Regions from separate parts of the Pelomonas lactea genome, predicted to be linked through region 3. Evidence: riboswitches for the same ligand, from Rfam matches in the RefSeq annotation. Region 3 holds a riboswitch; each other region holds the start of a gene.
The links. A riboswitch is a leader RNA that binds a small molecule or an ion and turns the genes downstream of it on or off. The one in region 3 is predicted to bind S-adenosylhomocysteine.

Region 1 (9,495 bases), on a different contig from region 3:
AAGGCTGCGGGCTTCCAGAGGATGTGGAACAGCGGCGAGGTGACCTGCGAGACGTTGCGCGTCTCGGGCAGCATGCCCGCCGCGGCGGCCGTGGTGGCGATGCGCTCGTAGCGCAGGCCCGCGTAGAACGCCCACTGCTTGCTGGGGCTCCACTCGTCCTGCGTGAAGGCCGCGAAGCGCTCGTTGCGCGAGGCCAGCAGGTTGCCGAAGCGCGCCAGGCCCGGCAGCGGCGCGCCGTTGACCAGCGTGTCCACCACCTGCGTGCGCTGGCTGCGCTCGGCCTCGGCGCCGGTGACCCACTGGTGCTCCTGGGCGGTCTTCAGGCTCCAGCGGCCGCCGAGGCTGGTCTGGTCTTCCTCCACCGTGCTGCGGTCCTGCTGCGCGCGGTCGGTGGTGACGCCGGCCAGGGTCTGCGTGTCGCGGCGGTCGCTGCGGCGGGTGTTCTTGGTGGTGCCGGTGCCCAGCCGCAGGTTGAAGCTCTCACCCAGCTGGGGCCGGTAGTCGGCCGACATGTTTAGGCGCAGATGGTGGTTGCGCGCGTCGTTCTGGGTATGCACGTCGCGAAACCGCGTGCCCTCGGAGTTGAACTGGCTGCTGCCGTCGCTCTGCGACAGGAAGAACGACGGCGTCAGGTTGAAGCTCAGCGTGTCGCTGTACTTCCAGCGCAGCCGGGCGTTGCCGTTCAGGCTGGTGTTCTGGTTCTCGCTGGTGCCGAGCTGCGTGTTCTGCTCGACGACCTCGCCGGTCTGCGTGTCCGTGCGGCGATTGCCCGAGTCGACGTTGTTGAAGAAGCGGCGCACGGCGCCGTTCGTGGAGATGGCGCCGACGAACTCGTCGTTGTTGGGGCCGCCCCACTTGAGGTTGCGGGTCCAGCTGGCGTCGGCCTGCGGCTCGTTGCGGTCCCAGCCCAGGCCCACGCGCACCTCGTGGTTGGACTTCTGCAGCGGCTCGCGCAGCACGATGTTGATGGTGCCCGCAATGGCCCGCGTGCCGGTGGCGGCGGTGGGGGCGCGGTAGATCTCGATGCGCTCGATCTGGTCGGGCGGCAAGTCCTCCACGGCGAAGCCCGGCGGCGGGCGCTCCTCGTCGATGAGGATCTGCGTGGCGCCGCCGCCCATGCCGCGCATGCGGATGTCGCCGCCACGGCCAGGGCGGCCGCCCAGCGTCACACCCGGCAGCCGGCGCAGCACGTCGCCCAGCACGACGTCGCCGTACTTCTCCAGGTCCTCGCGTTCGATGACGATCTTGCTGGCCGTGCTGTTGCGGCGACGGCTGTTGGCCGTCGGGCCGCTGCTGACCTCCACGCGGTCCAGCTTGTTGCCCGTGGCGGCCGGTGCCGGCGCCGCAGCCGGTGCGGCCGGTGCGGCCGGCGTGGCCGGCGTGGCCGCTGGGGCAGGCGGGGTGGGCGTCGGGGCCTGGGCCACACCCGGCAGGCTGACGGCGCAGAGACAGGGCGCGGCCAGCGCGAGGAGGAGGCGGCTCATGGCCGCGCATTCTTGCGGAGCCCGTTAACACCTGCTCACGTAAAGCGCTCATTTACATGAGCGCCCGCGAGCGGTGTGATCAGAACCGCCAGCCCAGGCCCACGCTGGCCAGCGTCGGGTTGACCTTGAACTTGCCGGCCGATGCACCGTTGGAATAGACGGTCGTGCCCAGGTTCACCTTCTTCAGGTCGAAGTTCAGGTAGGTGCCCTTCGTGATCTCCACGTCGGCGCCGATCTGGGCGGCCAGGCCGAAGCTGTTGTGCTTGATGCCGGGCTTGAGCGCCGCCTGCACCGCGGGCGCGAACTCGACGGACGAGAAGTTCGTGTAGTTCACGCCGGCGCCCACGTAGGGGCGGAAGGTGGCGTTGGGGGCGAAGTGGTACTGCAGCGTCAGCGTGGGCGGCAGGTGCTTGAGCGAGCCGATCTCGGTGCCGTTGGAGTACAGCTTCTGCTTCTGCGGGTAGGTCAGGATCAGCTCGGCCGCGATGTTGGGCGTGATGAAGTAGCTGAAGTCGACCTCGGGGAACGTCTTGTTGTTGATGGACAGGCCCAGGCCGGTGCTGTCCTTGTTGGCCGAGTCCAGGTGCAGCGCGCGCACGCGGACCATCAGCGAACCCTCCTCGGCCTGCGCGGGTTGCAGGGCGAAGACAGCGGCGGCAGCGATGGCGGCCAGGCGGAGGGCGGGGGAGAACTTCATCAATGACTCCTGGTGAATGGGACGTGTCCCGATGAAGTCATTGAACGCGCCGGACGCCCGGCGCGATTTGAGGCAACACAAGGTCGCGCGCGGCGGCGCGGCGGTCAGTGCTGCAGCTTGCGGTGGATCAAGCTTTGTGAGCGGGCCGAGCGACGGGCCGCTCCCTAGCCGGCCCGCCGTGGGCGATGTGCTTGCCGGTCGATCCGGCAAGCATCGCCGTCCCCTTGGGGGCTGAGGCCGGACAGGACAAGTCCTGAGGACTTGTCGTGCCTGCCGAAGGGCAGCCGCTCCGTCGGCTGCGCGGTCTGCAAGACCGACCGGACCGCCCGCGTTCAGCGGGGCGGGCGGGGCGAGGGGTCAACTGTTCTTGCCGAGGCGTTGGCACAACGCCAGCGTCAGCGCGCTCTGGTTCAGCGTGTAGAAGTGGATGCCCGGCGCGCCACCGGCGATGAGGCGCTCGCACAGCTTGGTGACCACATCCAGGCCGAACGCGCGGATGCTGGCCGCGTCGTCCATGAAGCCTTCCATCTTCATCTGCACCCAGCGCGGGATCTCGATGCCGTCGCGCTGCGCGAACTGCGCAATGCGGCCGTAGTTGTGGAAGGGCATGATGCCCGGCGTGATCGGCTGCGTGACGCCCAGGCGCCGCGCCTCGTCGACGAAGTGGAAGTAGGCGTCGGCGTTGAAGAAGAATTGCGTGATCGCGCCATCGGCGCCGGCGCGCATCTTGTCGGCGAAGTGCTGCAGGTCGCGCGCGGCATAGCGCTGCTGCGGGTGCGTCTCGGGGTAGGCGGCCACCTCGATGTGCCAGTCCTTGCCCTGGGTCTCGCGGATGAAGCTGACCAGCTCCGACGCGTAGCGGAACTCGCCCGCCGTGGCCGTGCCGCTGGGCAGGTCGCCGCGCAGCGCGACGACGCGGCGGATGCCGCGCTCGCGGTAGGTGGCCAGGATCTCGGCGATGTTCTCGCGCGTGGAGCCCACGCAGCTGAGGTGCGGCGCGGCGTCGAAGCCGGCGCCGGCGATGTCCATCACCGCCGACAGCGTCTTGTCGCGCGTGGAGCCGCCGGCGCCGTAGGTCACGCTGAAGTACTGGGGCTTGAGCGCGCCCAGCTCCTGCACGACGGTCTTGAGCTTCTCGACGCCCACGGGCGTGTTGGGCGGGAAGAATTCGAAGGAGACGGGCGTGTTCATCGGGACGCGTGTAGAAAGAATTCGCGGTTGCCATCACCGCCGGTGATGGGGCTGTCGAAGTAGTCCAGCACCTGGAGGCCCAGTGCCGTGCAGGCCAGCCGCACGCGGGCTTCCAGGCGGGGGTAGTCGGCCTCGTCCTTGACGAGGCCGCGCTTGTCCAGCGCCTGCGGGCCCAGCTCGAACTGCGGCTTGATCAGCACCAGCAGGTGGCCGTGCGCCTCCAGCCAGGGCAGCAGCTCGGGCAGGCTGCCCACCATGGAGATGAAGCTCAGGTCGCCCACGATCAGCGAGAAGCCGCCCGTGGGCGCGTGCGCTCGCAACGCCCCCAGCTCGCGCACGTGCACGCCTTCCAGCGCCGTCACGTGCGGTTCGGCCCGCAGCCGCGCATGCAGCTGGCCATGGCCCACATCCACGCCGACGACATGGCGCGCCCCGCGGGCCAGCAGGCAGTCGGTGAAGCCGCCGGTGCTCTGGCCGACGTCCAGCACCGTGTGGTGCGAGACGTCGAAACCCGTGCGGTCCAGCGCGCCTTCGAGCTTGAGCCCGCCGCGCGACACGTAGCGCAGCTCCGCGTCATCGGTGACACGCAGCTGCGCGGTCTCGGGCAGGTCCTCGCCGGCCTTCTTCAGGGTGGCCCAGCCGGTGGGCGAGGCCCATTCAGCGGCGCCGTTGCTGATGAGGCGCTGGGCCACCGAGCGGGTCGGGGCCAGGCCCTGGGCGACGAGGAGCTGGTCAGCGCGCATCGGCGATCAGTAGCGGTAGGTGTCCGGCTTGTAGGGGCCGGCCTTGTCCACGCCGATGTAGGCGGCCTGCTCTTCGGTCAGCTCGGTCAGCTGCGCGTTCAGCGTGGTCAGCTGCAGGCGGGCGACCTTCTCGTCCAGGTGCTTGGGCAGCACGTAGACCTCGCCGACCTTGTAGTTGTCCTTGTGCGCGAACAGCTCGATCTGCGCGATGGTCTGGTTGGCGAACGACGAGCTCATCACGTAGCTCGGGTGGCCCGTGCCGCAGCCCAGGTTCACCAGGCGGCCCTTGGCCAGCAGGATGATGCGCTTGCCGTCCGGGAAGATGACGTGGTCGACCTGCGGCTTGATCTCTTCCCACTGGTACTTCTCGAGCGACGCGACGTCGATCTCGTTGTCGAAGTGGCCGATGTTGCAGACGATGGCGTTGTTCTTCATCGCGGCCATGTGCTCGTGGCGGATGACGTTCTTGTTGCCGGTCGTGGTCACGAAGATGTCGGCCTTGTCGGCGGCGTACTCCATCGTCACGACGCGGTAGCCTTCCATCGCCGCCTGCAGCGCGCAGATGGGGTCGATCTCGGTCACCCAGACCTGGGCCGACAGCGCGCGCAGCGCCTGTGCCGAGCCCTTGCCCACGTCGCCGTAGCCGGCCACGACGGCGATCTTGCCGGCCACCATCACGTCGGTGGCGCGCTTGATGCCGTCCACCAGCGATTCGCGGCAGCCGTAGAGGTTGTCGAACTTGCTCTTCGTGACGCTGTCGTTCACGTTGATGGCGCGGAACAGCAGCGTGCCCTTGGCGGCCATTTCCTTCAGGCGGTGCACGCCGGTGGTGGTCTCTTCCGTCACGCCGATGATCTCGGCGCTCTTGCGGGTGTACCAGGTGGCGTCCTCGGCGACCTTCTTCTTGATCGCCGCGAACAGGATGCGCTCTTCCTCGCTGCCGGGGTTGGCCAGCACGGACAGGTCCTTCTCGGCCTTCTGGCCCAGGTGCATCAGCAGCGTCGCGTCACCGCCGTCGTCCAGGATCATGTTGGGGCCTTCGCCCGGCTCACCCTTGCCGGCGAACTCGAAGATGCGGTGGGTGTAGTCCCAGTAGTCTTCCAGCGTCTCGCCCTTGTAGGCGAACACGGGCGTGCCGACGGCAGCCAGCGCGGCGGCGGCGTGGTCCTGCGTCGAGAAGATGTTGCAGCTGGCCCAGCGCACTTCGGCGCCCAGCGCCTGCAGCGTCTCCACCAGCACGGCCGTCTGGATGGTCATGTGCAGCGAGCCGGCGACGCGCGCGCCCTTGAGCGGCTGCGACGCGGCGTACTCCTTGCGGATGGCCATCAGCGCCGGCATCTCGTGCTCGGCGATCTTGATTTCCTTGCGGCCCCAGTCGGCCAGCGACAGGTCCTTGACGATGTGGGCGGGGAGGTTGGCGGTCATGTCGGCTCCTTCAGGGAATGAAGCCGCTGACGACGGGTGCGGGGGAGTTCAGGCCTCACCCCGACCTAAGGTCAGCGGGTGAGCGCGGTTGCAGGGGGTCAACATTCCGAGCCTGGCCTCAAGGGGTGCTGAGGTTGCAACGCTCCTCGGAAGCCGCAGATTCTATCCAGCCCGCCCGGTGTCGTGGCAATCCACCGGTGCCGCCGGGTGCCAACAAATCGTCGCGCGGGGCGCCGAACTTCGCCGACCTCAAGACGCTTCAGCGCGGCAGAGGCGCGAAGCGGTCCGGCCGCCCGCGCTCCAGCTGGCGCAGACGCCGCTCCAGGCCGGCGAGGTCCGTCACGCCGTGCAGGTCCGTCGGTGCCGGCGCGTCGTCGCGCCGCCAGCACCGCGCCCACCCTGCAAGCCAGCGGAGGGGCGCCAGGGGCAGGGGAGAGTGGGCGGGTTGCAGGGTGGCGGGTGGCATCGGGCGGTCCATCGGTGAGTGCTTGCCACGATAGGCAGCGGCCGCAGGTCCGCCAAGGCACAGCGTGGTGGGCGCCGGCAGGGCCTGTATCAGCGCCGGTGCTGACACAGGCCCACCTCAGCCGCCGCCGCGCAGCTGGCCCACGTCCATGCGCGGCGGTGCACCGAACAGGCGCCGGTACTCGCGGCTGAACTGCGACGGGCTCTCGTAGCCGACGCGGTGCGCGGCGCTCGCGGCGTCCAGCCCATCGGCCAGCATCAGCCGGCGCGCGTGCTGCAGCCGCAGCGACTTCTGGAACTGCAGCGGCGACAGCGCGGTCAGCTGCTTGAAGCGCTGATGCAGCGTCGACGGGCTCATGTGCGCCAGCGCCGCCAGCTCGGCGATGGACAGCGGCTCGGCGAAGCGGCGCGTCAGCTGCTCGATGACGCGGTTGAGCCGGCGTGCCATGCCGTCGCCCTGCGCCAGCGCGCGCAGCCGCGGGCCCAGCGGCCCCGTCAGCACCCGGTAGAAGATCTCGCGCTGCACCAGCGGCGCCAGCGTCTTGAGGTCTTGCGGGCTGTGCAGCAGCTGCAGCAGCCGCTGCGCGGCGTCCAGCAGCGGCGCGGTGACCGGCGCGACGTGCAGGCCGGCGTCGGCGCCCGCAGCGTCCGTGGCCGCGTCGCCGTCCAGCAGCAGCTCGGCCAGCGCCTGCGTCTCGCAGCTCAGCCGCAGGCAGACATAGGGTTTGTCGAGGCTGGCCTCCACGACCTGCCCGCGCGGCAGCGCCGTCACCGGCACCAGCAGGCACTGCATGGCGTCGTAGTCGACGACGCGGTCGCCCAGCCGCGCCTGCTTGCGGCCCTGCAGCACCAGCACCAGGCCGGGTTCATAGATGGCCGGCACCGGCAACGCCGGCGCGCTGGCGCGGATCAGCCGCAGCCAGGGCAGGGCGGTCGCGTGGTGCCCGTCGGCAGGCGCATGCGCCAGCGCAAGCGCAACGGTGCGCGCGCGCAGGGCCTGGAGGTCGTCGTCGGTTGGCATGCGGCCGATTGTGCAAACGCAGCGGTGGCTCCGGGGCGAAGCCGGCCGAGGGCGCGGAGGATCGGGCAATCATGCGCCAGCTTTGTGCTGGGCGGCAGCGGCACGCGTTTCCTAAGCTGCCGCCATTCCGTTGACGATGCACGCAAGGAGTTCCGTGATGACGCAAACCCACTTCCCCCGCCGCCGCCTCGGCACCACCGGCCCCGAGGTCTCTGCCCTGGGCCTGGGCTGCATGGGCATGTCCGATTTCTACGGCCCGGCGGACGACGAGCAGTCGCTGGCGGTGCTGAACCGTGCGCTGGACATCGGCATCAACTTTCTCGACACCGCGGACATGTACGGCATCGGCGCCAATGAGCGGCTGCTGCGGCGCCTGCTGCTGGCGCGCCGCGGCGAGGTCGTGCTGGCCACCAAGTTCGGCCATGTGCGCAGCACGGACGGCGCCGTCACCCGCATCGACGGCAGCCCGGCCTACGTGCGCCAGGCCTGCGATGCGAGCCTGGACCGGCTGGGCGTGGACCACATCGACCTCTACTACCAGCACCGCGTCGACAAGACCGTACCCATCGAGGAGACCGTCGGCGCGATGGCCGAGTTGGTGAAGGCCGGCAAGGTGCGCCACCTCGGGCTGTCCGAAGCCTCGGCCGCGACGATCCGCCGCGCGCACGCCGTGCACCCCATCGCCGCCGTGCAGACGGAGTATTCGATGTGGAGCCGCGACGTCGAGGCCGAGGTCCTGCCCACCTGCCGCGAGCTGGGCATTGCGCTGGTGCCCTACAGCCCGCTGGGCCGCGGCTTCCTGACCGGCGCCATTCGTTCGGCCGACCAGCTCGCCGCGGACGACCGCCGCCGCATCCACCCGCGCTTCCAGGGCGAGAACCTCGACCACAACCTCGCGCTCGCCGATTCGCTGGCTGTGCTGGCCGAGGAATGGCGTTGCACGCCCGCCCAGCTTGCACTGGCCTGGCTGCTGGACCGGGGCGACGACATCGTGCCCATCCCCGGCACGCGCAGCGTCAAACGCCTGGACGAGAACGCGCGGGCCGCCGGCATCCAGCTGGACGACGGCCGGCGCGAGCGCATTGCGGCGCTGCTGCAGCGTCATGCCATCGCCGGCACGCGTTACCCGGCAGCGCAGATGGGGGCGGTCAACGTCTAGGTCGACGCGGCCGCGCTGCGGTAGGCCCAGAACCGCGGCAGGCACAAGCCCGTTGCGATGACGCCCACCAGGCAGATCGAGCCGCCGACCCAGATCGCCGGCGCCACGCCCCAGGCATCGGCCATGAAGCCGGCCCGTGCGTTGCCGATGAGCGGCCCGGTCAGGTAGCTGATCATCTCGATGCCGGCGAGCCGGCCGCGCAGCGTGTTCGGGATGGTCTCGTTCCAGATCGTGCCGCGGAACACGCCGCTGACCATGTCCGCCGCGCCGGCCACGGCCAGGCAGGCCAGGCCCAGCAGCAGGCCGGGCGCAAAGCCCAGCGCCACGATGCCCAGCGCCCACACCGCCGCCGCGATGACGACGGCGCGGCCGTGGCGGCTGACCTTGCCGGTCCAGCCGCTGAACAGGCCGATCAGCAGTGCGCCCACCGACATCGCCGACAGCAGCCAGCCGACCGATTCGGTGCGGCCGTCGGCCGCCGCCATCGCCGGGAACAGCGCGACCGGGAAGGCGAACGCCATCGCGACGATGTCGACGATGTAGGTGCCCATCAGCACGGGCCGCTTCCATGCGAAACGCAGCCCTTCGGCCAGATCGGCCAGCAGGTGCGGGCGCCCGCCCGGCGTGTCCACCGTGCCGATCGCGTCGCGCGGGATGCGCGCGATGAAGAACAGCGCGGCGAGAAAGGTGACGCCGTCGAAGACGTACGCGCCGACGGCCCCCCACTTCGCCAGCAGCAGCCCGGCCAGCGCGGGCCCGGCCACCATGCCCACCGTACCGCGCACCGAGGAAAGCGCCGCGACGGCCGAAAACTCCTCGGGCCTCGCGAGTTTCTGCGTCAGCGCCTCCAGCGCCGGCCGGTGGAAGCCGCTGGCGCCCTGCAGCACGGCCACCAGCGCGTAGATGGCCAGCACGCTGGGTGCCGCGCCCAGCGCATTCGCCAGCAACCCCAGCAGGCACAGCGCCATCAGCGCCTCGGAGCCGATCAGCAGCCGCTTGCGGTCCACCCGGTCTGCCACCGCGCCGCCCAGCAGGCCGCAGGCGACGACGGGGATCAGCTGCACCAGGCCCAGCAGGCCCACCTGGGCGTTGGAATGCGTCAGCTCGTACAGCTGCCACGGCACGGCCACATAGCTGACCATGGTGCCCAGCCCGGAGATGAACTGGCTGGCGAAGAGGCGGCGGAAGGCGAGGTTGCGGCGCAGCGGGCCGACGTCGAGCAGCATCAGCCGCCGAGCCCCAGGAAGACGTGCAGGCGGTCGATCTCTTCCGCCAGCGCGTCCTTGAACGCGGCATCCCGTGGCGCCCTG
Region 2 (9,495 bases), on a different contig from region 3:
AGCAGGATGGAACAACCCTCGTGCAGCAGCGCGCGGATGTGGGCCCACATGGCCTCGCGCGCCTGCAGGTCCAGGCCCACGGTGGGCTCGTCCAGGAACAGCAGCTGCGGCCGGCCGCAGATCGCCAGCGCGAACTGCACCTGGCGCTTTTGGCCGCCGGAGAGCTGGCCGTAGCGCCGGTCGGCCAGCGCGACGATGCCGGCGCGTTCCAGCGTCTGCGGCACGGTCAGCGGCTGCGGGTAGTAGCTGCAGGACAGGGCCACCAGCTCGTGGACCTTGAGGTCCTTCGGCAGCTCGACGTCCTGCATCATGACGCCCAGCCCCTGGCGCCTTTCGATCTCCTGCGGCGAGCCGCCCAGCAGCGTCACGGTGCCGGCGTCGGCATCCTGCAGCCCCAGCCACAGTGCGATGGCGGTGGACTTGCCGGCGCCGTTGGGGCCCAGCAGCGCCAGCAGCTCGCCGCGCTTGAGCTGCAGGTCGACGCTGTTCAGCGCCTGCAGCGGGCCGTAGTGCCTGGACACGCCGCACAGCGAGGCGACGATGTCGTCGTCGTTGCGCGCCGGCGCTTCGGCCGGCGCGGCGGTCCCGCGGCGCGGGTAGGCGCGGCCATTGAGCAGCCGGCCAATCGGCGTCGGGCGCACCAGCCACTGGTAGCTGAGCAGCAGCGGCGCCAGCGTGGTGGCGACGATGAATGGGTACTTCAGACCCCAGTGCAGCGGCCAGTCGCCCACCCACACCTGCAGCGCGGCCACCAGCGGCAGGTGCACGAGGTAGATCCAGTACGACGCGTCCGCGACGTAGCGGATGGCCGGGTGGTGGCCCGACAGGAAACGCAGCGCTGCGCCGGTGACGGCGAACGTCCAGCACCAGGCGGACGCGACGAAGGCCAGCGCGAACACGAACCTGGGTGTGTCGGGCATGGCGAACGGCGGCTGCGTCTTCAGCACGTACAGGCAGGTGGCCGACGACGCCATGGCCAGCAGCCCGTGCAGCAGCCAGCGGGCACGCAGCGCGGCCAGCGCACCCGGCGCACGCTGCACCAGCCAGCCGAATGCGAACGCCGTGCCGAAGCCGACGGTGGCAGGCAGCTGCGGCAGCAGCGACTGGTCGGGCGTGGGAATGCCGCCCGGCGGGAACCACGCCGGCATCGCCAGCAGCACGGCCGCCAGTGGCAGGCCCAGCGTCAACGCACCAGCCGGCCAGCGCACGGCGCCGGTCGTTAAGCGGTCGACGAGGCCGCGCAACCCCTGGCTCCGGTCCAGCCGCACCACGGCGCCGCGCAGCAGCAGCGCGCCGGCGTACAGCCACAGCAGCTGGTACAGGAACCACAGGTGCGTCAGCGGGAACGCGCCCGGTTGCTTGGGCATCTCGGGCATCGCCGGCGGCGCGCCGTGGAAGACCTTCTGCAGGCCCAGGTGCCAGACGAACGCGATGGCCGGGAACAGCAGCACCCAGCCCACCACCAGCGGCACCGCGATGCGCTGGCCGCGGTTGGCCCAGAAGCCGCGCGTGCCCAGCCGCTGGTGCAGCTGCCGCGCGAAGTAGCCGGCGATGAAGAAGAACAGCGTCATGCGGAAGCTGTGCGCGACGAAGCTCGCGTCCGCGAGGAACGGGCTGGGCGAGCGGTCGTTCATCGCCCACAGGCCCGGCGGCAGGCCGGGGATGAAGGACAGCGCCGCGTGAAAGGCCACGCCCAGCAACAGGGCAAAGCTCCGCACTGCGTCGAGGGCGTGCAGCCTCTCGCCGTTGAGTTGGGTGGTCATGAAGAATCCCTCCTAGAGGATGTCTCGCCGTCGCGCGGCGAAGAGCAGCGGCAGGGTGAGCGCCAGCAGCGTGGCGGCCAGTTCGGCGGCCAGCAGCCACCAGAACGGCGCGCCCCAGACCGGCTCGGGCTTGAGCATGTGTTCGCCCAGCCCCGGTATGCGGCCCACGCCCATCATGAAGAGCGAGACCGACATGTTCGTCAGGATGATGAGACCGCCCATCGCGGCCTCCGACGCGATGTGCAGCGCGCCGCACAGCACCACCGAGAAGTTCAGCAGCAGGAACGCGCACAGCAGCACGGCGTAGGGCAGCAGGCCGTCGGCGATGCCGGGCAGGGCTGCAACGAGGCCCAGCGCCGCCGCGCTCAGCACGCCCCAGGGCAGCAGGAAGCACGTCAGCAGCCCCAGCAGTTTGGCGCGCACGTAGTCGGCCGGCGACAGCGGCAGGCTGAGCATGAACAGCAGCGACCTGTCCTTGCGCTCCGACGACACGCCGAACAGCGCCAGCATGACGCCCAAGGCGATGACGGCCGTCAGCCAGACGATGAAGCCGATGTTGAAACCCACCTCGCCGGTGGCCGCCATCAGCAGGCCGGCCAGGCCCGCAGCGGTGCCGCCTGCGAGCAGCCAGCGGTAGGTGTGGAGCTCCTTGGCGATGAGCTGGCGCGTGAGCGGCGTCATGACGCGTGGGCCTCCTGGGTTTGCCGGCTGTGCATGACGGTGGCGACGAAGATCTCCTCCAGGCTCATGCGTTGCGTAGCCTGCAGCGGCAGGCCCAGACGGGCGACGAAGTCGTCCGAGAAGCCGTCGACGGTCAGCGTGGCCAGCGCGCCGTCGCGCTCGCAGCCGACGATCTCGGGCAGGTCGGGCAGGGCGCCGGCCACGCGCAGCTGCACGCGCCGCCAGCGCTCCAGGAAGTCCTCCTTGTCGTCCGACGCGACGACGCGGCCGCGGTCGATGAAGGTCAGCCGGTCGGAGATGCGCTCCACGTCCAGCGTGTTGTGCGACGAGAACAGGATGGACCGCTCGTCGTCGCGCAGCACGTCCATGAACTCGGCCAGCAGCTCGTGGCGGGCGACGGGGTCCATGCCCGATGTGGGCTCGTCCAGCACCAGCAGGCGCGGGCGGCGGGCCAGCGCCAGCAGCAGCAGCGCCTTGGCCTGCTCGCCGCTGGACAGTCGCCGCGCCGTCTGCCCGGCGTGCAGGCCGAAGCGCTTGAGCAGCGTGGCGGCGTAGCTGGCGTCCCAGCCGGGGTAGATGGACGCGACGAAGTCCATGTGCCAGGCCAGCGTGGCGTGCGGCATCAGCCGCATGTCGTCGCTGACGAAGCCGACCTGCGCCTTCGCGGCGGCCTGCTCGCGCGGCATGGCGTGGCCCAGCAGGCGGATCTCGCCGGCGTCGGCGGCGAGCAGCCCTATCAGCAGCCGAATCGTCGTGCTTTTGCCGGCGCCGTTGGGGCCGACGAGGCCCATGATCTGGCCGGGCGCCAGGTCCAGCGACACGTCCTCCAGCGTGAAGAAGCGGAACGCCTTGCGCACGCGGTTCATTTCGATGGCCTTCATTCGGCGGCCTCCTTGTCGTTCAGCGCGTTGCGCAGGCGTTCAACCAGTTCGGGTTCCGCGATGCCCAGCGTGCGGGCGATGCGGCCGGCGGCGGCGAGGTGGGCGTCCAGCTCGGCGCGGTGCACGGCCTGCGCGGCGTCCTGCGCGTCGGCGATGAAGGAGCCCTTGCCATGGCGGGTCACGATGACGCCCTCCGATTCCAGGTCCTGGTAGGCGCGCTTGACGGTGATGACGCTGACGCGCAGGTCCGCCGCCAGCGCGCGGATGGACGGCAGCTCCTGCCCCGCCGGCCAGTCCCCCGCGGCCACGCGCTGGCGGATCTGCTCGACGATCTGCAGATACATCGGCCGTGCGTCCGTCTGGGAGATGAAGAGGCTACTGTGCATATTGTGTATACACAGAATATATGCACAGTCGGGGGAATGCAAGCGGTTGCGCTGCAATACTCGCTGCCCTCATGAACTGGAACCGCCTTCGTCTCGCGTTGAAGCAGGTGCTGCATTGGCTTGCGCCCCAGCGGTCGGCGGAGCCGCTGGCCGTCAGCCACCCGGTGCTGGGCGAACTGGCCGGGACGGCGGACGAACTGCATGGCAGCACCGCGCTGGGCGCCCGTTCGCTCAAGCTGACCGTCCGGCGCGACGACCAGGCGATGGAGACCACATTGGCGCTGGCGGAGCAGGTCATCGCGCACCTGCCGGCCCTGCACGAGCGCAGCCTGCGCCGGATCGCCGACGGGTTTCTCGTTAGCTACAACGACGACTGGCGCGTGGGCCAGACGGTGGATGCCGACGGCCGACGGGTCCGTTTCGAGAACCCCGCGCTGTCAGCCGAGGCGTTCTGTGTCCAGTTCGCGCTGACCACGGTCGAAGCCGGCGGTTGCGACGTCGTGGCGCTCTGGTACGACTGCGGTGAGCTGTTCTGGGGCCACGGTTTCTGCGTCACGTCGTTCGACGGCGTGGCCGGCGAGCTGCACGCCGAGATGCTCGGCTAGAGCTTCAGCAGCGCGTCCAGGTTGATGCGCAGCTTCAGCTCCGCCGGCGCCAGGCTGGCGGCAATGGCCTGCGAGGCCAGCCGCGTGTCGCGTGGCACCGGGTTGCTCAGCGGGCTGCCGCTCTTGCCGATCAACGCGGCCACCAGCGGCTCGTTGGCGCTGAAGCCCCGTTTCACGACCATGCCCACCTCGCCGTTGGCCAGCCGAACGAGGCTGCCGGGCGGGTACAGGCCCACGGCCTTGATGAGGGCGGCGCCGGCCTCGTCGGGCTGGCCCAGCTCGTCCAGGAACACGGCCCGCGCGGCGGCGGCGCCGCTCATGGCCTGGCGGCTGCGGCGCGGCGACAGCCGGGCGCCGAAGATGTCGATGCGGCGCAGCAGCCGCGCCAGCTTCTCGCCGTCGCCGCGCGGCGCCAGCGGGCCGGCGCCGGCGTCGTGGTGCAGCCGCACGGCGGTCAGCCAGGCCTCGTTGGTGATGCCGGCCTGCGCCAGCCGGGCTGCCGCCCGGTCGCCATGGGCTTGCAGGGATTGGCGCTGCGCCGGGCTGGCCGGGCCGGTCTGGTTGGCCATGCGGTCGTGCACGTCGCTGGCGCCATAGTTCATCGTCAGCGCGGCGCCCTGCAGCGCCTCGCGCAGCGGCGCCGGCAACTGCAGCTGCTGGGCCACCAGGTCGCACAGCAGCAGGGTCAGCAGCGCGTGGCGGGCGCTGTAGTCCTCGTACGCCTGGCTGCTCTCGAACACCAGCAGCATCAGCGTCGCGTCGGGCTGGGCATGCAGCCGCTTCAGCGCCGCGTCGCGCAGCTGCGCCACGCGGCCGGGCAGGTCTGCCGGGGCAGCCTCGCGCAGCAGCGCGTGCGTGTGCAGCAGCAGGTCCGACCAGGCCTCGCGCGGCCCCAGCTCGACCTTGGTGGGGGCCGGCGTGTCCAGCCGGAAGCTGGCGTCGGCCTTGGCGATGTCGGCCAGCGGCACGCCCTGCATGACCAGTGTGTCCAGCCGGTGGGCGCGGGCGCGCTGGTATTCCATCGTGTCGGCCGAATTGACCCACGCGCCGCCGTCGATGAGGCCACGCACCTGTGGCGAGTCGCGCAGCGTCTGGCCGCGCGCGAACAGCAGCTGGCCGCCGGCGTCGTACAGGTCGTAGGGCAGTGTCATGCCCACGCGCAGCGTGCGCGCCGGGAGGGGAATGAGGTCGAGGGCCATGAAGCGCGGAATTCTGAAGCGGCTTCGGCGGGCGCAAGCCGATCTTGAGCCACGGCGAAGGGGTGGCTGCGTAGAATTCCCGGCTTCATCCGAGGAGCGCTGCGACGGGTTTTCACCTGCCAGGCTCGGATTCCTCCCCAACGGCGCTCATCGAACCTCCGAACGAGTCCGTCGATGACCATCGCCCCGCCCCCCCTGAAGCTCTCCGGCCTGGAGCCCGTCGCCATCGGCGCCGGCACGCTGTTCGTCAACATCGGCGAACGTACCAACGTCACCGGCTCCAAGGCCTTCGCCCGCATGATCCTGGCCGGCCAGTTCGAGCAGGCGCTGGCCGTGGCCCGCCAGCAGGTCGAGAACGGCGCGCAGGTCATCGACGTCAACATGGACGAGGCCATGCTGGACAGCCAGGCGGCCATGGTGCGCTTCCTGAACCTGATGGCCAGCGAGCCCGAGATCGCCCGCGTGCCGGTGATGATCGACTCGTCCAAGTGGAGCGTCATCGAGGCGGGCTTGAAGTGCATCCAGGGCAAGGGCATCGTCAACTCCATCTCGCTCAAGGAAGGCGAGGCCGAGTTCAAGCGCCAGGCCAGGCTGGTCAAGCGCTACGGCGCCGCGGCCGTGGTGATGGCGTTCGACGAGCAGGGCCAGGCCGACACCTTCGCCCGCAAGACCGAGATCTGCGCGCGCGCCTACCGCATGCTGGTGGACGAGGTGGACTTCCCCCCCGAGGACATCATCTTCGACCCCAACATCTTTGCCATCGCCACCGGCATCGAGGAGCACGACAACTACGCCGTGGACTTCATCGAGGCCACGCGCTGGATCAAGCAGAACCTGCCCGGCGCCAAGGTGTCGGGCGGCGTGAGCAACGTGTCCTTCAGCTTCCGCGGCAACGAGCCGGTGCGCGAGGCCATCCACACCGTGTTCCTGTACCACGCCATCCAGGCGGGCATGGACATGGGCATCGTCAACGCCGGCATGGTGGGCGTGTACGACGACCTGGACGCCGAACTGCGCGAGCGCGTGGAAGACGTGGTGCTGAACCGCCGCCCCGACGCCGGCGAGCGCCTCATCGAGATTGCCGACCGCGCCAAGAGCGCCGGCAAGGACGACTCCGCCCGCCTGGCCTGGCGCGCGGGTGACGTGAACGCCCGCCTGAGCCACGCGCTGGTGCACGGCATCACCGACTTCATCGTCGACGACACCGAAGAAGCCTGGCAAGCCATCAAGGCCACCGGCGGCCGGCCGCTGCACGTCATCGAAGGCCCGCTGATGGCCGGCATGAACGTCGTCGGCGACCTGTTCGGCCAGGGCAAGATGTTCCTGCCGCAGGTGGTCAAGAGCGCCCGCGTGATGAAGAGCGCCGTGGCCCACCTCGTGCCCTACATCGAGGAAGAGAAGCGCCAGCTGGAAGCCGCCGGCGGCGACGTGAAGCCCAAGGGCAAGATCGTCATGGCCACGGTCAAGGGCGACGTGCACGACATCGGCAAGAACATCGTCACGGTGGTCCTGCAGTGCAACAACTACGAGGTCGTCAACATGGGCGTCATGGTGCCGGCCCAGGAGATCCTCAAGAAGGCCAAGGACGAGGGCGCGGACATCATCGGCCTGTCCGGCCTGATCACGCCCAGCCTGGAAGAGATGCAGCACGTGGCGGCCGAGATGCAGCGCGACGACTACTTCGCGTCGCGCCACATGCCGCTGCTGATCGGCGGCGCGACGACCAGCCGCGTGCACACGGCCGTGAAGATCTCGCCGCACTACGAGGGCCCGGTGGTTTACGTGCCCGACGCCTCGCGCGCCGTGGGCGTGTGCTCCGAGTTGCTCAGCGACGAGCGCGCCGCCGCCTACATCGCGGAGCTCAAGGCCGACATCGAGAAGACCCGCGCGCTGCACGCCAGCAAGAAGCAGACGCCCCTGGTCACGCTGGCTGCCGCCCGCGCCAACGCTGCGCCGCTGGATCTGAGCCGCGTGCCGCCCGCCCCGAAGTTCACCGGCCGCCGCGTGCTGAAGAACCTGGACCTGGCCGAACTGGCGAAGTACATCGACTGGGGCCCCTTCTTCCAGACCTGGGACCTGGCTGGGCCTTACCCCGCCATCCTGGACGACGCCGTGGTGGGCACCGAGGCGCGCAAGGTGTTTGCCGACGCGCAGGCCATGCTGAAGAAGATCATCGACGGTCGCTGGCTGCAGGCGCATGCCGTGTTCGGCCTGTACCCGGCCGCGCGCGCGGGTGACGACATCGCCATCCACAGCGAGCCGCCGATGACGTGGCACGGCCTGCGCATGCAGTCGGAGCGGCCCGTCGTGGACGGCCAGAAGCGCCCGAACCGCTGCCTGTCCGACTTCGTCGCCGAGAGCGGCGACCACGTCGGCCTGTTCGCCGTGACGGCCGGCCTGGGCGTGGACAAGAAGGAGGCCGAGTTCCTCGCCACGCACGATGACTACTCGGCCATCATGCTGAAGGCGCTGGCTGATCGACTCGCCGAGGCGGCCGCCGAGTGGCTGCACGAGCGGGTGCGCCGCGAGTTCTGGGGCTATGCCGCGGACGAGGCGCTGAGCAACGACGAGCTGATCGCCGAGAAGTACAGCGGCATCCGCCCCGCGCCGGGGTACCCGGCCTGCCCGGACCACCTCGCCAAGGCCGACCTGTTCAAGGTGCTGGCCCCCGACGAGATCGGCATGGGCCTGACTGACAGCATGGCCATGACGCCGGCCGCCAGCGTAAGCGGTTTCTACCTGGCCCACCCCGACGCGGCGTATTTCAACGTCGGTCGCATCGGCGACGACCAGCTGGCCGACTGGGCCGCCCGCTGCGGCCTCAGCGAGACCGATGCGCGCCGCGCGCTGGCGCCGCTGCTGGGCTGATACGAACGCAACATCCGGATACCACGCCGGCATTCGGTCAGCCGCTTGTCCTACAAGCGGCGGCTCATCTGGCGCGTGAACATGGGGTGTCCAACAACAACGACGGAGTCCCCCATGTCCACCTCCCCCAGCGTCAAGTCCACCCAGATCGTTGCCGGCGTCGCCGTCGTGCTCGCGCTGCTCGGCGGCGCCTACGCGGTGGGCCGCTCGCAGACCATCAGCAGCCCGCCACCCATGGACGCTGCCGTGGAGCCGGCGCGTGTGGAGCCGCAGCGCCTGGCCGCCGCCGACACGCCGCGTGAGGCGCCCCGCGAGGCGGCGCGCCCGGTCGTCGCCAAGCCCGCAGTGACGCCGTCGGTATGCCAGGGTTGCGGCCGTGTGACCGACGTGCACACCGAGGCGCGCCGTGGCGAGTCCAGCGGCGTGGGCGCGGTGGGTGGCGCCGTCGTGGGCGGCCTGCTCGGCAACATGGTGGGTGGCGGCAATGGCAAGAAGCTGGCCACCGTGGCCGGTGCCGTGGGCGGCGGCTATGCCGGCAACGAGATCGAGAAGAACCAGAAGGGCTACACCGTCTGGGTGGTGCAGATCGAGGAGCGCGACGGCCGCACCCGCCGCTTCGAGCGCCGCACCGACCCGGGCCTGCGCGTGGGTGACGAGGTGCGGCTGACCGAGAACGGCTTCACCCGCCTGTGACGGGCGCTCAGTACATCGTCTTGCGGTAGGCGTCCTCGAGCGCGTCGTCCAGCCTGCGCATCTCGGCTTCGGCCGGCGCGCCGGTGGTCTCGTCCAGGATGATCTTCACCAGCGAGGGCATGTCGCGCCGGTTCTGGAAGTGCGCGGGATCCCACAAATGCGAGCGCCGGAACGCCTTGGCGCAATGCATGAACACCTCGGTCACCCGCACCACGATGGCCAGCGTGGGAATGCGGTCCTGCACCGCCATGCTGCGCAGCAGGGACGGCTCGGTGACCAGCGTGGCCTGGCCGTTCACGCGCAGCGTCTCGTCATAGCCGGGAATGATGAAGATCAGCCCCACGCTGGGGTTGGCCAGGATGTTGGAGAGGCTGTCCAACCGGTTGTTGCCGGGGCGGTCGGGAATGGCCAGCGTGCGC
Region 3 (9,495 bases):
TCCAGCCGGCGGAGCTGAACGGCATGGCGCTGCTGGCCGGCGTGCTGGCGCCGGTGCTGGAGCACAAGCATGCGCGGGACGAAAGCCTGGCCCGCCACGCGCGGCGCAGCCTGCGCCACGCCGCAGCGCGGTTGACCGACGCCTCCCACCCCGGCCTCAAGCTCGGCGCGGGTGTGCTGGCGCTGGGGCTGCTGATCGCGGCGCTCGTGCCGGTGGAGCACCGCGTGTCGGCACCGGCCATCGTCGAGGGCGCCGTGCAGCGCGCTGCCGTCGCGCCGTTCGACGGCTTCCTGCGCGACGCGCCGGCGCGGGCGGGCGACACCGTCAAGGCCGGCCAGGTGCTGGCGCGCATGGACGACCGCGAGCTGCAGCTGGAGAAGGTGCGCTGGGAAACCGAGCTGGAGATGGCGCAGCGCAAGGAGCGCGAGGCCATGGCGCAGTCCGACCGCGTCAACCAGCGCCTGTCCGCGGCGCAGGCCAACCAGGCCCGCGCGCAGCTGGACCTGACGCTGTCCAAGCTGTCGCGCGTGGCGCTGGTGGCGCCGTTCGATGCGGTGGTCGTCAAGGGCGACCTGTCGCAGCAGCTGGGCGCGCCGCTGGAGATGGGCAAGACGCTGTTCGAGCTGGCGCCGCTGGCGAGCTGGCGCGTGATGCTGAAGATCGACGAGCGCGACATCGCGCGCGTGCAGCCGGGCCAAGGCGGCGAGCTGGTGCTGACCGGCGCGCCGGGCGAGCGCTGGCGTTTCACGCTGAAGTCCGTCACGCCGGTGTCGGTCGTAGAGGAAGGCCGCAACTACTTCCGCGCCGAGGCTGAGCTGGTGGGGCAGGAGGGCGTCCAGCTCAAGCCCAACATGGAAGGCGTCGCCAAGGTCGTCGTCGGCGAGCGCAGCCTGCTGTGGGTGTGGACGCACCGGTTCACCGACTGGGTCAAGCTGGCGCTATGGCAATGGACGCCGTAGCGCCACCGCAGCGTCCTTTGGGCGACGCGCTCTTTTCAGCGAACTGGTACCGCGTCGCGACGCTGAAGCCTCGGCTGCGCGGCCATGTGCGCATCCACCGGCACGTCTACCGCGGCGAGATCTGGTACGTCGTCGAGGACCGCGTGTCCGGCAAGTACCACCGCTTCAACCCCGGCAGCTACCGCGTCATCGGCCTGCTGGACGGCGAGCGCACGCTGCAGCAGGTGTGGGAGCGGCTGTCTGCCGCGATGGACGAGCACACGCCCAGCCAGGACGAGCTGGTGCAGCTGTTCGGCCAGCTCTACGCGGCCGACCTGATCCAGTGCGACGTGACGCCCGACGTCGCCGAGCTGTTCGAGCGCGGCGGCAAGCAGCGCCGCTCCAAGCTGATGCAGCGCTTCGCGAACCCGGTGTCGCTGCGCTTCCCGCTGGTGGACCCCGACGCGTGGCTGGGGCGTGTCATCGCCAAGGCCGGCCCGTTGAAGGGCTGGGCCGGCGTCGCGCTGTGGCTGGCCGTCGTGCTGCCGGCCGTGCTGCTGGCACCCAGCCACTGGCGCGAGCTGACCGGCAACATCAACGAGCGCCTGCTGGCCGTCGACAACCTGCTGCTGCTGGCCATCCTGTTCCCGCTGCTGAAGGCGGCCCACGAAATCGGCCACGGCCTGGTGGCCAAGCGCTTTGGCGGCGAGGTGCACGAGATGGGCGTCATGCTGCTCGTGTTTTTCCCCGTGCCCTATGTGGACGCGTCCAGCTCCGCCGCGTTCGCCAGCCGCTGGCCGCGCATGCTGGTGGGCGCGGCGGGCATGCTGACCGAGCTGTTCATCGCGGCGTTGGCCTTCTACCTGTGGCTGGCGCTGGAGCCGGGCTTCGTGCGCTCGCTGGCGTTCAACGTCATCGTGCTGGCCAGCGTGACGACGCTGATGTTCAACGCCAACCCGCTGCTGCGCTACGACGGCTACTACATCTTTGCGGACGCCATCGAGAGCCCCAACCTGGGCCAGCGGTCCACCGAGTACTGGGGCTGGCTGCTGCGCCATCACCTGTTCGGCCAGCACCAGGCCGAGCCGCCGCTGTCCACGCCCGGCGAGCGCCGCTGGTTCCTGGTCTACGCGCCGCTGGCGCTGGCCTACCGCCTCTTCGTCATGGTCAGCATCGCGATGTTCATCGCGAGCCGCTATTTCTTCATCGGCGTGCTGATCGCCGCCTGGGGCCTTGTCGCCAGCTGCCTGCTGCCGTGGGCCCGCGGCCTCAAGAAGCTGGCCGGCGACCCCGCGCTGGAGCCGCAGGCCGGCCGCGTGCGGCGAGTGCTGTGGGCGTCGGGTGCGGCGCTGGTGCTGCTGCTGTTCGTCATCCCGATGCCGCGGCATTCGGTGGCGACGGGCGTAGTCTGGCCCAGCGACAACGCGGTGCTGCGCGCGCAGGGCGCCGGCTTCTTTTCCAGGCTGCTGGTGCGGCCCGGCGCGGTGGTGCTGGAGGGACAGCCCGTCGCGGAGCTGGTGGACCCGGCGCTGGATGCACGCGTGGACGAGCAGCGCGGCCGGCTGGCGCTGGCGCAGGCCAAGCACGACGCGGCGTTCGGCGTCATCGGCATCGCGCCGGCGCGCGCGGCGCTGCTGGCCGAGGAGGTACGGCGCGAGCAGGCAGCGCTGGCGGTGCTGGAGGACGAGGCGTCTCGGCTGGTCGTGCGCGCCGAGGCCGCGGGCGTGCTGTTGCTGACGCGGCCGGATGACCTGGCGGGCCGCTTCTTCAAGCGCGGCGAGGTGCTCGGCCACCTGGACACCGCCGGCCCGCCGCGCGTGCGCGTCGTGCTGCCGCAATGGCAAAGCGCGGCGGTGCAGGGCATCGAGGTGCGTGCGCCGCAGCAGCCCGGGCAGAGCTTTGACGCCAGGCTGGTTCGCAGCGTGCCGGCCGCGGCGCGCGAGCTGCCCAGCCCCGCGCTGGGCACGGCGGCGGGCGGCGACATCCCGCTCGACCCGCACGACCCCAAGGGCTTGCAGGCGTTGCAGACGCTGTTCGAGCACGAGCTGCAGCTGGGGCAGGACATGCCCTACCGGCAGATCGGGGCACGCGTGCTGGTGCGGCTGAAGCATCCGGCCGAGCCGGTGGCGGTGAGGGCGTGGGAAGGGCTGCGGCGGCTGTTCCTGTCGCATTTCCAGCTATGAGTGCGGGGCTGGCTTCTCGGTGCTTTGACTTGTCGCCCAGGCCCAGCCGGGACGTCGCCCCGGCGGGCGACCTTCTTTTTGAGCGACCAAAAAAGAAGGCAAAAAGTCGCCCCCGACCGCGACGCCCCTGCGCTGCGCTTCGGGGTGCCCTGCGGTGCTCGCGGCTTGCAACCCCGCGCAGAACTCCCTTCGCTACGCTCCGGTCAGACAGCTGCGCGGAGTCAGTGCTTGATGCGCGCTGCGCGCGCGGTTGCAAGCCGCTGTGCTCCTCGGCGTCGCTAAAAGGGGGGTGAATGAACAGCCGAACCCCAACAGCCCGACAGCCAACAGCCAGGCCCGCAAGCCGGCTGGCGCCGGCTGCTCGGGTTGCCCCCTTGAGCACCGCCGAGCAACGCAAGACCCGAAGCCCGCGAGCGCAGCTCGCCTCGACAACTGACTCACGACGATTGTTTGAGCAGAGCGTAGCGGCGCGAGTTCGGCGTGGGGCTTCGGGGCTTGTGTTGCTCGGGCACCCGAGCGCAGCGAGGGCGGTGCGGTCGGGGGGCGTTTCTTTGCCTACTTTCTTGTCGACACAAGAAAGTAGGTCGCCCGCCGGGGCGAATTCCCGGCACGGTACTCACGCGGCAACGAGCAGTCACGCATGAGCACAGCCGCCACCCTCCCTCTGGACATCGGCGAATCCCTCGCCCACGGCATCTTCCCCGAGCGCCGCGACGTCGACGAGCCCGTGCACGACCGCTTTGCCCGCGGTGTCCTCTGGCGGCTGAAGCGCCGCCTCATCCCCGCCGTACCCACGCTTCGCAAGATGGCGCAAGCCGCCGGCGAGCTGGAACAAGAGATCCAGCAGCAGACCGACGACGAACTGCGCCGCCGCCTGTTCCGGGCCGCGCCTGCCGCCGTGCAGGCCGGCAAGGCGCAAGGCCTTGCCGAAGTGATGGCCCTCGTTCGCGAAGGCGCCCGCCGCGCGCTCAACAAGCGGCCTTTCGACACCCAGCTGATGGGCGCCGCCGTGCTGCTCGAAGGGCGCCTGGCCGAAATGCAGACCGGCGAAGGCAAGACGCTCACCGCCGGCCTGGCCGCCGCCATCGCCGGCGCTGCCGGGCTGCCCACCCATGTCGTCACCGTCAACGACTACCTCGCCCGCCGCGACTGCGAGCTGATGCAGCCGCTGTTCGGCTTCTTCGGCATGACGGCCGGCGTCGTCTGGGCCACGCTGGAGCACGAGGCCAAGCGCGTGGCCTACCAGCGGCCCATCACCTACTGCACCAACCAGAGCCTGGTGTTCGACTACCTGCGCGACCGCGTGTCAGCCGGCGGCCGCGTCAGCCCGGCGCAGATGCAGGCGCGCCTGCTGCACGGGCGGCTGCCGCAGCCGTTGTTGCTGCGCGGCCTGCACTTCGCCATCGTCGACGAAGCCGACTCCATCCTCATCGACGAGGCACGCACGCCGCTGATCCTGTCCGAGAAGCAGGGCAAGCCGCCGGATGCCACCGACTACCAGCAGGCGCTCAGGATCGCCGCGACGTTGAAGCTCGGCGAGCACTTCGGCATCGACGCCGCCCGCCACAGCCTGCATTTCGAGGCCGCCGGGCTGCCCGCGGTGCGCGAGGCAGCGGAAGGCCTCGGCGGCATCTGGGGCGTCGCGCGCGGCCGCGAGCATCTCGTCGGCCAGGCGCTGCGCGCGCTGCACCTGTTCCACCGCGACCAGCATTACGTCGTCATCGACGGCACCGTGCAGATCGTCGACGAGTACACCGGCCGCGTGCTGGAGGGCCGCAGCTGGGAGGGCGGGCTGCACCAGATGATCGAGGCCAAGGAAGGGCTGGACCTGACCGAGCCTGCGCGCACGCTGGCGCGCATCACCTTCCAGCGCTTCTTCTGCCGCTACCTGCGCCTGGCCGGCATGACCGGCACGGCCGCCGAGGTGGCGCCGGAGCTGAACCAGGTCTACCGACTCGATGTCGTGCGGCTGCCCACGCACAAGCCCGACCAGCGCATCACGCACCCACCGCGCCTCGTGCGCACGCAGGCGGCCAAATGGGCGGCGGTGCGCGAGGCCATCGCGCAGCAGCTGGCGGCCGGCCGGCCAGTGTTGGTCGGCACGCGCTCGGTGAAGGCCTCCGTCGCGCTCTCGGACGAACTGGGGCCGCGTCAGGTCCACCGGGTGCTGAACGCGCGGCAGGACCAGGAGGAAGCCGACATCGTCGCCAGCGCCGGCGAGCCCGGCGCGGTGACGGTGGCCACCAACATGGCCGGCCGCGGCACCGACATCCACCTCGACGACCGCGTGCGCGAGAAAGGCGGCCTCGCCGTGCTGCTGACCGAGTTCCACGACTCCGCGCGCATCGACCGCCAGCTCGTCGGCCGCGGCGCCCGCCAGGGCGACCCCGGCGTCGCGCTGGCCATCGTGGCGCTGGACGACGAGATCTTCACCGCCCATGCCGCCACGCTGCAGGCGCTGCTGGGCCGCCTCTTTGCCGGCCGCGACGAACTGCCCGGCTGGGCGCTGGCGCTGCTGCGCCGCGCCGCGCAAGGCCATGCCGGCCGGCTGCACGCGGCCATGCGCCGCCGCACGCTCAAGGCCGACCGCCAACTCGACAATCTGCTCGGATTCGCCGGAAACCAGATATGAGATTGCTTCCGTTCCTGCTGCTGCCCGCCGCCGCGCTGGCGCAATCGACCAAGCCCGCGGCGCCCGCCGCGCCGGCCGGCTACGACTGCCTCATCGAGCCCAACCAGCGCATCGAGATCCGCAGCCCCACGAACGCGCTCATCGACAGGATCCTCGTCGAGCGCGGCAGCGCGGTGAAGGCGGGCGATACGCTGGTGCTGCTGGACGGCAGCGTCGAGCGCGAGGCGCTGGCCGGCGCGCAGCAGCGTGCCGAGTCCGAGGCCGAGCTGCGCGTGGCCCGGGCCCGCGCCGACTACGCGCGCGAGAAGTTCCGCCGCCGCGAGGACCTGCGCGAGCAGCACTACATCACCGCGCAGGACCGCGACGAGGCGCAGGCCGAGCTGCGCGTCGCCGAGGCCGAGCTGGCGCTGGCGGTGGACAACCGCCGCCTGGCCGGCATCGAGTCGCGCCGGCTGGACGCCGTGCTGAAGCAGCGCGCGCTGAAGGCGCCGTTCAGCGGCGTCGTCACCGACCGGCTGCAGAACCCTGGCGAGCTGGCCTTCACCGGCGAGGGCTCGCGGCCCATCCTGAAGATGGCGCAGACGAACCCGCTGCGCGTGGAGGTGGTGCTGCCGGTGTCGGTGCTGGGCCAGATCAAGGCCGGCCGCCCGGCCGAGATCACGCCCGAGGCGCCGCTCAAGGGCAGCTGGCAGGCGCAGGTGAAGGTGGTGGACCGCGTGATGGACTCCGCCAGCGGCTCGTTCGGCGTGCGGCTGGAGCTGCCCAACCCGGGCGGCGACATCCCGGCCGGCGTGCGCTGCAAGGTGCGCTTCCTGTGACGAACGGCCCGCGCCGGGACGCCTCCTAGAATTCGCACCGCGCCGTGCTTCGGCGCCGTCCCGCCGAGGGGTGCTGCGACGGAGGTGAGCCCTCCGCCACGCTCGGCGCGGACGATGGATCAAGGGCGCCCTTTGTGAAAAGGGTTGTCCGTGTCTTCGTCATCTTCCGCGTCCATACGCACCATCCTGCCGCTGGCCTTCGTCACCGGCGTCAGCATGGCCGCGATGGACCTCTACCTGCCCGCCGTGCCCGCGCTGCAGACCGGCCTGGGCATCAGCGTGTCGCTGGCGCAGGCCACCGTCGCGGTCTACCTCGCCGGCCTGGCCGGCGCGCAGCTGCTGTGGGGCGAGCTGCTGAACCGCCTCGGCCCGCGCCGCAGCCTGCAGATCGGCCTGGCGCTGCTGACCGTCACCAGCCTGGGCTGCGCGCTGGCGCCGGGCATCGAGATGCTGCTGTTATTGCGCCTGTTGCAGGGCGTGGCCGCGGCGGCGGCCACTGTCGTGGCGCCCACGGTCGTGCGCGCGACGCTGGGCGATGCCGACGTCGTGCGCGGCATCGCCGCCATCTCCATGGTCGAGGCCATCGTGCCGGCGGCCGGGCCGGTGCTGGGCGTGCTGCTGCTGCAGGTGACGGACTGGCGCGGCACCTTCTGGGTGCTGGCGGCGCTGTCGCTGCTGGTGCTGCCGTGGGTCGTCCGGATCGCGCCGCGCCAGCTGCCTGGCCTGGACCTGGCCCATGACGCCAGCTACGCGGGCATCCTGCGCAATCGCCACTACGTGCGGCTGGCGCTGTCGCATGCGCTGTGCATCGGCGCGCTGCTGACCTTCCTGGCCAGCGCCCCGCAGCTGTTGCAGCACACGCTGGGCCTGGGCGGCAACGCGTTTGCGCTGCTGCAGGTGCTGGGCGTCGGGTCGTTCATGCTGGGCGCGTCGCAGTCCGGCCGGGTGGCCAAGCGGCTGGGCCATGCGCGCGCGGTGAAGCTGGGCAGCACGGTGCAGGTGGTGGCCTGCGCGCTGGCGCTGCTGACCGCGTGGGTTTCCGGGGCGCCGCCCTATGCCGTCGTGGCGGCCTACTGGATGTGCTTCTGCGGCGCGCTCGCCATCCGCGGGCCGGCCACGTTTGTCGACGCGCTGACCGTGCCGCCCGCGCAGATGGGCCGCGCGACGGCGCTGCTGGTGCTGGCGTTGCTGGCGGCCGGCGCGCTGGGCACGCAGGTCGTCGCGCCCTTCCTCGGCGACGCGGACAGCGCGGTACCGGTGTTCTGCGGCGTGCTGGTACAGCTGCTCGCCAGCGCGGCGCTGGTGTGGCGCTACCCCGTGCTGCCGGTCAAGGCCTGAGGTCCAGCGCGCGGAAGGCGCGCTTGCCCTTGTCCGCGTCCTTGCAGGCCTTCTTGCCGACCATCACGCCGCCGTCGTCGCTGAGCAGCGTGACCCGCCCGTCGGGCCAGGCGAACAGCGCCTCGGGGCGCAGCGAGCCCAGGTCGGCCTTCACGGGCGTGGGCGCGTCGCCGGCCTGGCCGCTCCAGCGGAACAGTGCGAACGTGCCGTCGTCGGCCGGCGGGCCGGCGGCAATCAGGTAGGCGTTGCCGACGCGTTCGATGGAGCGCACGCCGCGGCCGCCCAGGTCCAGCCGGATGACGGCACCGAACCGCGCCGGCCCGCGCCCGTCAACCAGCTCGGCCGGGTTCAGCAGCGGGATCAGCAGCGCCCGGCCCTGCGGGATCGGGTTGCGCAGCCCGATCAGCAGGCTGCCGTCGGCTGCGGTGGCCAGGCCCTCGATGTTGAAGCCGCCGTCCGCCTCGGCGGCCCGCGCGGCGGCGTCCGCGAGCTTCAGCGGGGCCAGCGACGGCGCGGCCAGCAGGTCATCCAGCAGCCGGGTGTACGGCTTGCCGGCCGGTGCCACCGTGTCGCCGCGGATGTCGGTGGCGAAGAAGCGGTGCCGGTCCTCGCGCAACTCGCCGCGGCTGTTGCGGGCATGCGAGCTGATCCAGTAGATGCGGTCGCCGCGCTGCGCGGCGCCTTCGAGGTCGGACTCCTTCTTCGCGCCGAGGAACTTGTCCAGGTCCACCTCGCCGACGCGCTTCGCGTGGCCCTGCCGGTAGACGGTGAGCCGGTTGTGCTCGTCGTCGGCGACGATGAAATGGCGCTCGTCCAGCGCCACCGCGGCGGAGGCGTCGCACAGGCCGTCGTAACGCGCCGGCGCGGCCTGCGCCGTGGCCGCGCCGGCCGCCACGAGCAGCAGCGCGGCCAGCGCCTTCACAGCGGTTCGGTCCGGGCCAGCAGCCAGGCCAGCGCCGGGCCGCTCACCAGCGGCTGCAGGCGTTCGCGCACGGTGGCGTGGTAGCCGTTCAGCCACGCGATCTCGTCGGCACGCAGGAGGCTGCGGTCAATGCAGTCGGTGGCGATGGGGCACAGCGTGAGCGTCTCGAATTCGAGCATCTCGCCGAAGGCGTTGTTCTCCGGCGTCTCGACGGCGACGTTGAGCACCAGGTTCTCGATGCGCACGCCCCACTGGCCCGGCCGGTACAGGCCCGGCTCGATGGACGTGATCATGCCGGGCTCCATGGCCATGGCCGGCTCCGCGATGGCCTTGCTGATGCTCTGCGGGCCTTCGTGCACGTTCATGAAATAGCCGACGCCGTGGCCGGTGCCGTGGCCGTAGTCCAGGCCATGCTCCCACAGCGGCGCGCGGGCTATCGAATCCAGCATGGGGCTCAGCGTGCCACGCGGGAAGCGGGTGCGCGACAGCGCGATGGTGCCCTTCAGCACCAGCGTGTAGTCGCGCTTCTGCGCGGCGCTGACGCTGCCGATGGGCCACACGCGGGTAATGTCCGTCGTGCCGCCAAGGTACTGGCCGCCGGAGTCGATCAGCAGCAGGCCGTCGCCGTCGATGAACGCGAACGACTCGGGCAGCGCGCGGTAGT

Region 1: linked by a shared signal. The riboswitch ahead of ahcY (adenosylhomocysteinase) and the one ahead of ACG04Q_RS04960 (MFS transporter) in region 3 are both predicted to bind S-adenosylhomocysteine.
Region 2: linked by a shared signal. The riboswitch ahead of metH (methionine synthase) and the one ahead of ACG04Q_RS04960 (MFS transporter) in region 3 are both predicted to bind S-adenosylhomocysteine.

Annotation. Positions count from the first base shown of each region.
Region 1 covers NZ_JBIGHX010000009.1:184,645-194,139, reverse strand. Annotated here, with positions in the region: gene ACG04Q_RS21960 (TonB-dependent receptor plug domain-containing protein) at 1-1,484, opposite strand, end outside; gene ACG04Q_RS21955 (OmpW/AlkL family protein) at 1,564-2,181, opposite strand; gene metF (methylenetetrahydrofolate reductase [NAD(P)H]) at 2,539-3,372, opposite strand; gene ACG04Q_RS21945 (TlyA family RNA methyltransferase) at 3,369-4,115, opposite strand; gene ahcY (adenosylhomocysteinase) at 4,122-5,540, opposite strand; S-adenosyl-L-homocysteine riboswitch at 5,614-5,694, opposite strand; gene ACG04Q_RS21935 (hypothetical protein) at 5,800-6,006, opposite strand; gene ACG04Q_RS21930 (AraC family transcriptional regulator) at 6,124-7,026, opposite strand; gene ACG04Q_RS21925 (aldo/keto reductase) at 7,184-8,185, shown strand; gene ACG04Q_RS21920 (MFS transporter) at 8,182-9,411, opposite strand; gene ACG04Q_RS21915 (DNA glycosylase AlkZ-like family protein) at 9,411-9,495, opposite strand, start outside.
Region 2 covers NZ_JBIGHX010000009.1:111,799-121,293, reverse strand. Annotated here, with positions in the region: gene ACG04Q_RS21620 (ATP-binding cassette domain-containing protein) at 1-1,763, opposite strand, end outside; gene ACG04Q_RS21615 (ABC transporter permease) at 1,776-2,444, opposite strand; gene ACG04Q_RS21610 (ABC transporter ATP-binding protein) at 2,441-3,325, opposite strand; gene ACG04Q_RS21605 (GntR family transcriptional regulator) at 3,322-3,669, opposite strand; gene ACG04Q_RS21600 (DUF2262 domain-containing protein) at 3,783-4,316, shown strand; gene ACG04Q_RS21595 (HD-GYP domain-containing protein) at 4,313-5,515, opposite strand; S-adenosyl-L-homocysteine riboswitch at 5,601-5,671, shown strand; gene metH (methionine synthase) at 5,690-8,383, shown strand; gene ACG04Q_RS21585 (glycine zipper 2TM domain-containing protein) at 8,498-9,076, shown strand; gene ACG04Q_RS21580 (pyridoxamine 5'-phosphate oxidase family protein) at 9,084-9,495, opposite strand, start outside.
Region 3 covers NZ_JBIGHX010000002.1:120,092-129,586, forward strand. Annotated here, with positions in the region: gene ACG04Q_RS04940 (HlyD family efflux transporter periplasmic adaptor subunit) at 1-959, shown strand, start outside; gene ACG04Q_RS04945 (hypothetical protein) at 977-3,121, shown strand; gene ACG04Q_RS04950 (preprotein translocase subunit SecA) at 3,762-5,753, shown strand; gene ACG04Q_RS04955 (efflux RND transporter periplasmic adaptor subunit) at 5,750-6,571, shown strand; S-adenosyl-L-homocysteine riboswitch at 6,631-6,709, shown strand; gene ACG04Q_RS04960 (MFS transporter) at 6,722-7,909, shown strand; gene ACG04Q_RS04965 (DUF3616 domain-containing protein) at 7,899-8,831, opposite strand; gene ACG04Q_RS04970 (M24 family metallopeptidase) at 8,828-9,495, opposite strand, start outside.